Linked DNA regions of Marinobacterium aestuarii. The protein of the gene in region 1 interacts with the protein of each later gene in a pairwise test. Links are inferred from orthologs where the notes say so. Each region holds a gene or a part of one and is shown on either strand. Other genes may lie near its edges.

What was found.
Region 2: the proteins of recO (region 1) and ssb interact in binary tests that used the Escherichia coli proteins (3 or more experiments, as listed by UniProt). The link is inferred for Marinobacterium aestuarii from one-to-one orthologs.

The regions. Positions count from the first base shown.
Region 1 is NZ_CP015839.1:3,983,011-3,989,275, reverse strand. The notes cover bases 3,462-6,265. They hold recO (DNA repair protein RecO), read left to right. Parts: upstream 3,462-4,402; coding sequence 4,403-5,128; downstream 5,129-6,265. Other genes in these bases: acpS (holo-ACP synthase), read left to right, coding at 5,915-6,265; pdxJ (pyridoxine 5'-phosphate synthase), read left to right, coding at 5,148-5,918; era (GTPase Era), read left to right, coding at 3,462-4,301. Outside these bases: lepA (translation elongation factor 4), read left to right, coding at 1-1,433; lepB (signal peptidase I), read left to right, coding at 1,443-2,255; A8C75_RS17345 (DUF4845 domain-containing protein), read left to right, coding at 2,288-2,671; rnc (ribonuclease III), read left to right, coding at 2,668-3,354; more of era, read left to right, coding at 3,378-3,461. UniProt on the Escherichia coli protein: Involved in DNA repair and RecF pathway recombination.
Region 2 is NZ_CP015839.1:4,852,017-4,858,271, forward strand. Bases 1,492-4,285 are described here. They hold ssb (single-stranded DNA-binding protein), read right to left. Parts: upstream 3,286-4,285; coding sequence 2,698-3,285; downstream 1,492-2,697. Other genes in these bases: betA (choline dehydrogenase), read right to left, coding at 1,492-2,437; A8C75_RS21275 (TRAP transporter large permease), read right to left, coding at 3,634-4,285. Also shown: A8C75_RS21260 (haloacid dehalogenase type II), read left to right, coding at 13-711; more of betA, read right to left, coding at 755-1,491; more of A8C75_RS21275, read right to left, coding at 4,286-4,935; A8C75_RS21280 (TRAP transporter small permease subunit), read right to left, coding at 4,962-5,525; TRAP transporter substrate-binding protein DctP, read right to left, coding at 5,586-6,255. UniProt on the Escherichia coli protein: Plays an important role in DNA replication, recombination and repair. Binds to ssDNA and to an array of partner proteins to recruit them to their sites of action during DNA metabolism. Acts as a sliding platform that migrates on DNA via reptation.

The DNA.
Region 1 (6,265 bases):
TGGAGCAGGGTCTGGAAGTGCTGCCCATCCTGAACAAGATGGACCTGCCCCAGGCCGAGCCTGAGCGTGTGCGCGAAGAGATCGAAGAAGTCATCGGTATTGATGCCAGTAATGCTGTTGCCTGCTCGGCCAAGAGTGGCATGGGCGTTGGTGATGTGCTGGAAGCCCTGATCACACATATTCCGCCGCCGGTTGGTGACCTGGACGCACCGTTGCAGGCGCTGATTATTGACTCCTGGTTCGACAAGTATCAGGGCGTGGTCTCCCTCGTGCGGGTCAAGCACGGTGTGCTGAGGCGCAAGGAAAAGGTACTGGTCAAATCCACCGGGGTGTCCTACCCGGTTGATCAGGTGGGTATTTTTACCCCCAAGCAGACACCGACAGATGCGCTCAAGGCGGGTGAAGTGGGTTATATCATCGCCGGCATCAAGGACATCCACGGCGCGCCGGTCGGCGATACCCTGACCCACGCCAAGACGCCGGATACGCCAATCTTGCCGGGATTCAAGAAGGTTCAGCCGCAGGTCTACGCCGGGCTCTTCCCGACGGATGCGGATGATTACCAGGATTTCCGTGACGCCCTCGACAAGCTGACGCTCAATGATGCCTCGCTGTTCTTTGAGCCTGAAACCTCTGATGCCCTGGGCTTCGGCTTTCGCTGCGGCTTCCTTGGCATGCTGCACATGGAGATCATTCAGGAGCGACTGGAGCGTGAGTACGACCTCGATCTGGTCACCACAGCCCCCACGGTTGTGTACGAGCTTGAGCTCAACACCGGTGAAGTCGTACACATCGACAGCCCGTCCAAACTGCCGGATCCCGGCTCAGTGCGCGAAATGCGTGAGCCCATCGTTGAAGCCAACATCCTGGTGCCGCAGGAATTCCTCGGCCAGGTTATCGGCCTCTGCGTGGAAAAACGCGGGACTCAGAAAAACATGCATTATGTCGGTCGGCAGGTGCAGGTGAAATATGAATTGCCCATGGCGGAGGTCGTACTCGACTTCTTTGACCGACTCAAGTCAGTCAGCCGTGGCTATGCATCGCTCGAGTACAACTTCATTCGCTTTGAAGCAGCCCGCCTGGTGCGCATGGATATTCTCATCAACGCCGAGAAGGTTGATGCGCTGGCGGTGATTCTGCACAAGGATAACGCCGAGTATCGTGGCCGTCAGTTGTGCGAAAAGATGAAGGAGCTGATTCCGCGGCAGATGTTCGATGTCGCGATTCAGGCGGCGCTCGGCGGCAAAATTATTGCCCGCAGTACGGTGAAGGCGCTGCGCAAGAACGTACTGGCCAAGTGCTATGGCGGCGACGTGAGCCGCAAGAAAAAACTGCTCTCCAAGCAGAAAGAAGGCAAAAAACGCATGAAGCAGGTCGGCCGGGTCGAGATTCCGCAGGATGCATTCCTTGCCGTACTGAAAGTTGACAGTTAAGGACAGACGATGAATTTCGATTTTGCTTTGGTACTTGTGGTTGCGACCTTTCTGGCCGCGATTGGCTGGTGTGTGGACAAGTTCTGGCTGGCGCCGGCGCGCAGTGCCAGGGTACAGAAAGCACAGCTGCAGCTGTCGGCGGCTCTGCCGCAGGAGACACTGATCAAGCTCAACCAGGTGCCAGGCTGGATCGATCTTTCCCGTTCGCTCTTCCCGGTGCTCTTTGTGGTGCTGGTCCTGCGCTCCTTTCTGGTTGAGCCGTTTCAGATTCCGTCGGGCTCCATGCTGCCGACGCTGAAGATTGGTGATTTCATTCTGGTGAACAAGTATCACTTCGGCCTGCGACTGCCGGTGCTGAATACCAAAGTCGTCGATTTTAATACGCCCGAGGCGGGTGATGTTGTCGTCTTTAAATACCCGAAAGACCCGTCGGTTAATTACATCAAGCGCGTCATTGGTCTGCCGGGTGATCGTATCCGCTACCAGAACAAGACCGTATTTGTGAATGGAAAGCCGCAGCCGCAGCAGCTTCTGGCCCAGCTTCCGCCCCTCAAACCACAGCAGTTGCTGCTGGCGGAGAATCTGGACGGGGTTCAGCACCAGGTCTACCATGATGTTGCCGCCAGCGGAATTGTCGGTGAGTGGGTTGTGCCACAAGGGCAGTACTTTGTCATGGGCGATAACCGCGACAACAGTAATGACAGCCGTTACTGGGGCTTCGTGCCGGACGAACTGCTGGTGGGCAAGGCTTTCGCCGTCTGGATGCACTGGGAAACCTTCTTCAGTCTTCCGTCGTTCGGCGATGTGCGTCTGATTGAGTAATCATGTAGCTGCCTGGTGAATAGGGGATTGAAATGATTAATGCTGTGAAAAGGGAACAGGGCGCGTCTTTCGTTTCCATCCTGATGGGGATGGTCGTTGTCGGCGTTTTTCTGGCGGTAGGCTTTAAGCTGTTTACACCGTACAAGGAGCACGCGACCGTTAAATCCATTATTGAAAATGTGATTAACGATCAGGATCAGGTGTCCAAGGAATTTCGTTCCATTCGGCGCACGATTTACGATCGCGCCATTATTAACCAGGTGCGGGCCGAGCTGTCGCGGGAAGATTTCCTCAAAATTGAGAATATAGACGGCAAGATCCATTTTGATCTTGTCTATGAAGAGCGGGTTCCGATGTTTTATAACGTCGATGCCGTGGTTAAATTTAACGAGCATTACGAAGTCATAAAACCTTGATCAAACCGACCGCAGATCTTAGCCGACGTCTGGGCTATAGCTTTAACGATCCATCTTTACTGGAACTGGCACTTACTCACCGCAGTTGCGGCAAACGCAATAACGAGCGGTTGGAGTTTCTCGGTGATTCCATCGTTAACTTTGTTATCGCCGATGCGCTCTTCCGGCAGTTTCCCCAGGCGCGTGAAGGTCAGCTGAGCCGCCTGCGGGCGCGCCTGGTCAAGGGCGAGACCCTGGCCGAGGTGGCCCGCGAGCTTGATCTGGGCGAGTATCTGCGCCTGGGCTCCGGCGAGCTGAAAAGCGGCGGTTTCAGGCGTGACTCGATTCTGGCCGATGCGACCGAAGCGGTGATGGGAGCCATCTATCTGGATAGCGACCTGGAAGTCTGTCGTGGCTTTATCCATCGCTGGTTCAAGGAGCGTCTGGAAGAGCTTGATCTGAACGAATCCCTCAAGGATGCCAAGACCCGGCTGCAGGAACATCTGCAGTCTCGACGTCTGGCACTGCCGGACTATGAATTGATTGCAGTCGACGGTGAAGCCCATTCCCAGACTTTCTTTATCCGCTGTCATGTGACCGGCTTGACGGTGCCGAGTGAAGGTGAGGGCAATAGCCGCCGCCAGGCGGAGCAGGAAGCAGCAAGGCTTGCGCTGATCGGACTGCAGGTGGAGAAAGCCGAATGAGCGATGAATTTGAAATGCCGGAAATGCCACCAGTACCTGGCGCTGAACCCTACGAGGGCGAGCAGCGCTGCGGCTTTGTGGCGATTGTCGGGCGCCCCAATGTGGGCAAGTCGACGCTGCTGAACCATATACTCGGTCAGAAGCTGAGCATCACATCGCGCAAGCCCCAGACCACGCGGCACCAGATCCTGGGCATCAAGACCGAAGACGACCTGCAGGTCATCTATGTCGATACTCCCGGGCTGCACCGTGATCAGGGCAAGGCACTGAACCGCTACATGAACAAAACAGCCGCCGATGCGGTGCGCGATGTCGACCTGGTGGTGTTTGTGGTTGACCGGACCGCCTGGACCGACGAAGACGACCTGGTGCTGGAGAAGCTCACCTGGGTACCTTGCCCGGTGGTACTGGTGGTCAACAAGGTGGATCAGCTTAAGGACAAGTCTGAATTGCTGCCGCACCTGGAGATGGTGACCGCCAAGCGTGAATTTGCTGAAGTGATCCCCATTTCCGCCAAGAACGGTCACAATGTGCCGCGCCTGGAGGAACTGGTGGAGCAGCATATGCCCGCCGCTGAACACTATTACCCGGAAGATCAGATTACCAATCGCAGCTCGCGTTTTGTCGCTGCAGAGCTTGTGCGTGAAAAATTGATGCGCAATCTCGGGGAGGAAATTCCCTACGGCACCACCGTCGAGATTGAACAGTTTGTACAGGACGAGTATGGCCTGCTCACCATCAGTGCGCTGATACTGGTTGAGCGCGAAGGGCAAAAACGCATTGTGATCGGTGACAAGGGCGCACGCATGAAAACCATCGGCCGGGATGCCCGGCTGGACATGGAACGCATGTTTGACAGCAAGGTCATGCTCAACCTCTGGGTCAAGGTACGCAAGGGCTGGGCGGATGACGACCGGGCACTGCGCAGTCTGGGTTATGACGACTAAGGCGGGTGCTCGCTGCATAGCCTCCGCACCCTGGGTTGCGGCGCCGCGATGGTCGGCCTGATCAGCACTTCGGAAGCCGTCATGCATACTGAGTATTTCTGATGGACTATCGTGTCGATGGGCAGGCGGCTTATGTGCTGCATGCCCGTCCCTACCGAGATACCAGCCTGCTGGTGGACTGCTTTACGCTGGAACACGGCAAGGTCAGCCTGGTCGCCAGGGGCGCGCGCCGTCCAGGTTCGCGTTCCCGCTCCAGTCTTCAGGCGTTTGTGCCGCTGCAGCTGAGCTGGTCTGGGCGCAGCGAGCTGAAAACCCTCGGTCAGGCCGAGGCCGTGGCGCCACCGGTCTTTCTGCAGGGGCGGGCTCTGCTCTGTGGCCTCTACCTCAACGAGCTCTTGCAGCGCCTGCTGCAGCCCATTGATCCCCACCCCAGATTGTATGTTTATTACCAGTACGCGCTGACCGAACTGCTCTCGGGGCAGGATATCGAGGGTGCACTGCGCACGTTCGAGCGGCATTTGCTGAGTGAGATCGGCTATGCGCTGGAACTGAGTGATCTGGATGCTCAGGCGGTGTATTTTTTGCGACCCGAAGGCGGACTTCAGTCTGTCACCGCGCTGCGCGACACCGATCGGCAGCGCTGCTTTGGTGGTCAGCAGCTGCTGGCCATTGGCGAAGATGATTATTCGGAGCCACATACAAGACGTGCGGCCAAAAGGCTGATGCGCCTGGCACTGGATCAGATGCTCGGTGGCAAGGCCCTGCGCAGTCGTGAACTTTTTCAGCGCCCTGCCGTGCCTGCGGGCATTGTGGCAGGGCACTCTTGAATGAAAGGAGATAAGTGTGATTGAGCCAAGCCGCTTGTTGCTGGGAGTCAACATCGATCATATCGCTACCCTGCGTCAGGCCCGGGGCACCCGTTACCCCGATCCCGTGCAGGCAGCGCTACTGGCTGAAGAAGCCGGTGCCGACGGTATCACGGTGCATCTGCGCGAGGACCTGCGTCATATTCAGGAGCGTGATGTACGTCTGCTGAAAGAAACCCTGCAGACCCGCATGAATCTGGAAATGGCGGTTACCGACGCAATGCTGGCTTTTGCCGAAGAGATTCGGCCGGCACACAGCTGCCTGGTGCCGGAAAAGCGTGAAGAGCTCACCACCGAAGGCGGCCTCGATGTGGCGGGGCAGGAAGGCAAGATGAAAGCGGCCTGTGACCGTCTTGCTGCCGCCGGTATTGAGGTGTCGCTGTTTATCGATCCCGACCGCGCCCAGATCGATGCGACGTTGCGCTGCGGTGCACCGGTCATTGAGTTGCACACCGGTGCCTACGCCGATGCGACGACTGCCGCTGCACAGCGCACCGAGCTTGAGCGCATTCGTGATGCTGCTTGCTATGCCTGGGAGAAGGGTCTGATCGTGAATGCGGGCCACGGGCTGCACTATCACAATGTCGAGCAGATTGCTGAAATCCCCCATCTGAATGAGCTGAATATCGGCCACGGCCTGATCGCCCGCGCCGTCTTTGTCGGGCTCAAGGATGCGGTTGCCGAGATGCGCCGTCTGATGCTCGAAACCCAGGCGCGGGTGCAGCCACAGCGGGATGCGCTCAGCCGATGATCGCCGGCATCGGTACCGATCTGGTACAGATCGACCGTATTGCCGCAGCTCTGGCGCGCACGCCGCGCCTGGCGCAGCGTATTCTCAGGCCACAGGAGCTGGCGGGCTTTGAGGCCAGCCAGGATCAGGCGCGTTATCTGGCCAAGCGTTTCGCCGCCAAGGAGGCGGCGGTCAAGGCGCTGGGCACGGGTATCGGCCGTGGTGTGAGCTGGCAGCACCTTGAAATCGCGCACGATGCTCTGGGCAAACCAGGCCTGCAGCTCAGTGGTGGGGCTCAGACGCGCGCCCTTGAACTGGGCATCAGCCGATTGCACCTGTCCTACAGCGATGAGCAGCAGCTGGTGGTC
Region 2 (6,255 bases), 870 kb from region 1 along the record:
GAGGAGCCCCCCATGCCCAAGGACACAGCTGCGCCTGTCATCGTATTTGATGTGAATGAGACACTGCTGGATATCACCACCCTTGAGCCTCTGTTTGAACGCCTCTTTGGCGACCGGCGGGTATTCAGAGACTGGTTTGCGCAACTTATCCTCTATTCCCAGGCAATGACCCTTTCAAATCTCTACACACCCTTTGGCGAACTGGCCGTGGGAAGCCTGCGCATGCTGGCCAGCATTCATGGGGTAGCGATCACCGATGGCGACATCGATGAACTTAAGCTGCGCATGAGTAGCATGCCGGCCCATCCCGATGTAGTGCCAGCGCTCAGCCGCCTGCGCGATGCGGGTTTCAGGCTGGTGACCCTGACCAACTCGGCCAGCGCAACCTCACCCACGCCGCTGGAGCGCGCCGGGATTAGCGAGTTTTTCGAACATTCATTCAGTGTTGAGTCGGTGCAGAAATTCAAGCCGGCGCCTGAAAGCTACCGTCTTGTGGCAACGCAGATGGGTGTGGCGATGTCGGACCTGTGCCTGGTCGCCTGTCATTTGTGGGATACGCTGGGTGCCCAGGCCGCTGGCGGTTACGGCGCGCTGGTGACACGCACGCACAACGCGATGCTACCGGCAGCAGGCGTGCCGGTGCCGGACTTTAGCGCCGCGGATCTGACCGAGCTTGTCGATCAGATCATTGCGCGCTGGCAGGCGCCCTGAAGACCTGCCACGTCACGCAGCGCCAAGCTGGGAGACCCGTCAGCTAGGCCGGCGGGTTCAAACGCTGTTGCTGCTGCCATTGTGGATCTATCCAGACATCCACACCGGCGTCCGGCAAGGGCGCCTTGCCCAGGATAATATCGGCCGCCTTTTCCGCCACCATGATGGTCGGTGCGTTAAGATTACCGTTAGTGATGGTCGGGAAGATGGATGAGTCCACCACCCGCAGCGCTTCCAGGCCACGCACTCGGCACTGCGCATCCAGCACCGCCATGGCATCATCATCCGCACCCATTTTGCAGGTACAGGACGGGTGGTAGGCACTCTCCACATTCTGTCGCACCCAGGCATCAATCTGCGCGTCGCTCTGGATATCCTTGCCCGGCTGAATCTCGTCACCGCGGTAGGCATCAAATGCCGGCTGGGCAATGATCTCGCGGCTCAGGCGAATAACCGCACGCCAGTCGATAACATCCTGTTCGGCCTGCAGATAATTGAACCGAATGCTCGGCGTGTCCTTGGGGTTGGCCGAGCGAATACGAATATGACCGCGGCTCGCAGGCTTGTTAGGCCCCACATGCACCTGGAAACCATGACCATCGAAGGCAGCCTGGCCATCGTAGCGCATGGCCGCTGGCAGGAAGTGGTACTGCACATCCGGCCATTTCAGCCCGGCGCGCGAGCGGATAAAGGCACAGGATTCAAAGTGATTGGTCGCCCCCAGGCCGTTTTTGAACATCAGCCAGCGGGTGCCGATCAGGCCCTTGCTGATCAGGCCGAGCTTGCCGTTAAGTGATATCGGCTGCTTGCAGCGGTACTGGAAATAGACTTCCAGATGATCTTGCAGGTTCTCGCCGACACCCGGCAGCTCATGCTGCAGCGCCACGCCGGCCTCTTCCAGCACCTCACGCGGCCCTATACCCGACAGTTGCAGCAGCATCGGCGACCCCACAGAGCCCGCCGACAGAATAACCTCGACAGCGGCCATTGCCGTCTGTGTTTTGCCACCGACGCTGTATTCCACACCCGTAGCGCGCTTGCCCTGCAACAGCACCCGGTGAGTGGTCGCGCGGGATACCAAATGCAGGTTCGGCCGCTTCAGCGCTTCGCGCAGATAGGCGTTGGAGGTAGACGCCCGCACCCCGTCCTTGACGGTCATGTGCATGGGGCCGAAACCTTCCTGGCGATAGCCGTTGTAGTCGGCCGTATCCGGGTAACCGGCCTCAACGCCGGCATCGATAAAGGTCTGATACAGCGGGTTGAGGCGCATCTCGTTGCCACTGCAGGTCGACAGCGGGCCGCTGCCACCACGGTAATCATCGGCACCGCCGGACCAGGTCTCGGCCCGTTTGAAGTACGGCAGACACTGCTGATAACCCCAGCCCTGAACGCCCTGCTCTTCCCACTGATCGAAATCGCAGGCATGACCACGCACATACACCATGCCGTTGATGGACGAAGAACCCCCCAGCACCTTGCCCCGCGGGCAATGCAGGCGTCGGTTGTCGATACCGGACTCCTGCTCGGACTCAAACGGCCAGCTGTACTTGGGCGAATTCATCGGATAGGACAGCGCCGTGGGCATCTGGATAAAGATGCTCTTGTCGCTGCCACCTGCCTCAATCAGCAGCACCTGATGCTTGCCGCTCTCGGTGAGACGATTGGCCAGCACACAGCCGGCGGAACCCGCACCGATGATGATGTAGTCGTACTTCTGCTGTGTCATGCGCTCTCCCGTGACCGACAGTGCTGTTCTGGACAACCCGCAACCGGGTTACTGCAATACACTGACCGACGTCTGTTAATTTGCGATGCCACCAACATAATCTATTTTAATTAAACGATCAATCAACTTAAATTCCGTATGACTCGCCTGGACAGCCGGCGCGACGCGTCCGCGTTCTTCCTTAAGAACCGCCAAAACGCGAAACCCCCGTAAAACGGGGGCTCCAGAGGTATTCTTTACATAAATATCTAAGGTAACTCTCAGAACGGGATATCGTCGTCAAAATCATCAAAGCCCGGCGCCGGCTGCTGCGGCTGTTGCGGAGCCTGCTGCGGGCGCTGCTGGGGTGCTGGCTGACCACCCTGGGGCTGCTGATAATTCTGCTGTGGCGCCTGCTGCGGCCGCTGCTGTGGTGCCTGGGAGCGCTGCTGCGGCTGCTGAGAATAACCACCACCCGTATCCTGGTTGTAGTTGTCACCTGCGTCGGCACCGCCGCCGCCACCGGAACCACCACGGCCACCGAGCATCTGCATTTCGCTGGCTACGATTTCGGTGGTGTACTTGTCCTGGCCGCTCTGATCCTGCCACTTGCGGGTGCGCAGCGCGCCCTCAACGTAGACCTGGGAGCCCTTGCGCAGGTATTCGCCGGCGATTTCGGCCAGCTTGTTGAAAAATACCACCCGGTGCCATTCGGTGCGTTCCTGCATCTGCCCGGTGTTCTTGTCTTTCCAGCTTTCGCTGGTCGCCAGAGTCACGTTGGTCACCGCATTGCCGGAAGGCATGTAACGCACCTCCGGATCACCGCCCAGGTTGCCTACCAGAATTACTTTATTAACGCCGCGTGCCATCGGTTTCTCCACTTCGCTCTGCAGGGCTTGCCGCTACCACCGGCAAGCTTTTCTATAGCCGTGAAGGATAACATAGAGCTTGCGCTTTGACCTCGTCTGCACACGATACTAAAGCTGTTTTACGCATGAGCCCTGCACAGCCAGAGAATACGCCGATCAGGGCTAAGGCTATCCGTTTTCTGCCCCTCAAACTCACGCTGATAACCTCCCGCTACTTCGTCTTTGGATCCGCGCGCCTGCCGGCAACCCAACAGGCTTGCATAACAATCGCGGTGGGAATGAATAACGCCGCACGACTGAAACGCCGGCATCCCCGGCATTACATTCAGTATCGACATGCACTCAGCGCTACAGCGCCCAAGTGGCAATCTGCGGGAATTTCAGTAGCAGCCCCAATACCACCAGCTGTATCAGAATGAAGGGAACCAGCGCGCCAAAGATATCCTTTAGCGATATGTCCGCCGGCGCCACACTCTTGAGATAAAAAGCGGCGGGACCAAAGGGTGGACTGATATAGGACACCTGCATGTTGATCGCGAACAGAATGCCAAACCACACCAGATCAAAGCCCAGTTGCTGCACTATAGGGACAAATATGGGCAGGCAGAGCATGGCAATGCCGATCCAGTCCAGGAACATACCCAACATCAGAAAGATCAGCATCATCACCAGAATGATCACCAGCGGCGCTACATCCAGCCCCATGATGGCGGAGGATACAAAGCGGTTGCCACCCATGAGGTTATAGACTCCGACCAGGCAGGCGGCTCCGATCCCAATCCAGACGATCATGCCACAGGTTTCCAGCGTCTGACCCAGGCTCTCTTTGAGCATGCCAAGGGTAAATTCACCCCGCAGTTTAACGGCAAGCATCACCGCGGCAGCGCCCATGGATGCCGCTTCAGTTACCGAGGCAATTCCTCCGTAAATGCTGCCCAGCACCAGCCCTGCAATTACCAGCGGATAGGCCATACCCTGTACCGCTTCACGAAAACTGAGCCTAGGCTGATCGTTGCTTGCGGTTATATGCGCGCCGCCCATTTCAGGGTAGCGCCAGCAAATAAACACGACGTAGCACATGTAAGCTGCCATCAGCAGAATGGCGGGCAAGAAAGCAGCCTTGAACAGGTCGGCAATTGATACGCTGGAAATCAGGCCATAAATAATCAGCACTATAGACGGCGGCACCATGGTACCGAGCGAACCGCCAGCGCAGACCACTCCAATCGCAATGCGCTTGTTATAACCCAAGCGGAGCATCTGCGGCAGAGCAATAACACCGAGAAGCACAATTTCACCGCCGATAATGCCCGATATAGCCGCCAGGAAAAACGCCACCACCAGCGTCTGAACAGCGACACCCCCTGGCAGGCGGCCGGAGAAAACTCGCATGGAGTTGAACAGGTCTTTGGCCATCCCAGAGCGATCCAGTAAGCCTGCCATAAAGACAAACATGGGCACTGCCACGAGTGAATACTCGGTAACAAAGCCAAAAATACGGCTGGCCACCAGCGGGATGGCACTGGTGCCAAACCAACCCAGGGTAAACAGCACCGCGACCAACCCCGTTACAAAGGCCAGCGGCAAACCCAGCACCAGCAGGCCAAATATGGAAGAGACGAGCAAATAGGTTGCGATTTCAATAGTCATGGAGCGATACCCGTAGCAGCAACTGGTTATTTCTTGTTCTTGAAGTACCCGCAGAGGCGGACAATCAACTGCAGTGCCATCAGCACAACGGACAGGAGGATGACAATCTTGGTGAACGCCGGCAGCGGGGAGTTCCAGGATGAGCCTGATGTCTCCAGACGCCAGTCACCTGTGGGTGTATGGGTGGCCCCGTGAGCCAGCACCCAGGCCGCATAGCCAATGGCAACGCAAAATCCGATGCCCAGTACCAGATTCAGCACTTCCAGCCAGCGGCGTTTTTGGGGTGACAGCAGATCCAGCACGATCCTAATCTGAATATGTCGGTTGCGTGCCAGCGCATAGGGGCCACCTATGGCGAAAATAGAGGCCACCAGGAAAATGGTGGTTTCATGTACCCAGGTCGTCGGGGCATTGAAGATGTAACGTGAAATGACTTCGAATACGCTGATCAACATTGCGATCAGCACCAGCCAGGCAGCCAGCTTCCCGGCCTTGTCGACCAGCCTGTCCATTCCTGTGGTTTCCTGCTCAGTAACCGGCAGGGCAGACTGCGTCTGACTTTCGGCAGACGGTGAGGTGTTATCGTTCATGGTGCTTATTCCTGACTCAAGCCCCGCCATCCAATGGCGAGGCTGATATCGCGGGAGAGATCAGAGAAGACCTTTTTCTTTCAGATATGCCTGGATAGAATCCACAGCTTCAGCGGTATCGGCGTTTTTTCCGCGCCAGGTGTCCCACTCGGAGCGCGCGGCGTTGCGAAACTGCACCAGCTCCTCGTCGGACAGGGTCGTGATAGTGACGTCACCCGTGTCAAGGGCTTTGGCCACCTGCTCCTGATCCTTTTGCTTCAGTTCACTAATCAGATTATCGGTGAATTCGTCTACCGAATTTTCCAGCAGTGTTTGCTGATCCTGAGTCAGGCCATCCCAGATCGCCTTGTTGATCGAGATTGACTTCATCGGCAGCGAATGGAACCCGGGATATGCCGCGAAAGGCGCATATCTGTGATAGCCCTGGCTGTAGTTGGTCGAGAACACTGTGTAATCCGCGGCATCAATCACGCCCTTTTCCAGCGCGGTGAAGACTTCAGAGCCGGGAAGGTTAACCGGAGCTGCGCCGACGAGCGCGAAAATATTGGACACCATGCCTTCAGGCGCCCGAATTTTCAGACCCTTGAAGTCACTCAGATGTTCGATCTTGCGTTTGCTGATCAGGGCTTCAGCACCAACAGCACCGGCGCGAATCAGATGAACGTTATAGGGCTCAACCAGCTTGTTGTAGCGCGCTTCACCACCGGCATCGCGCATGTACCCCAGGAAT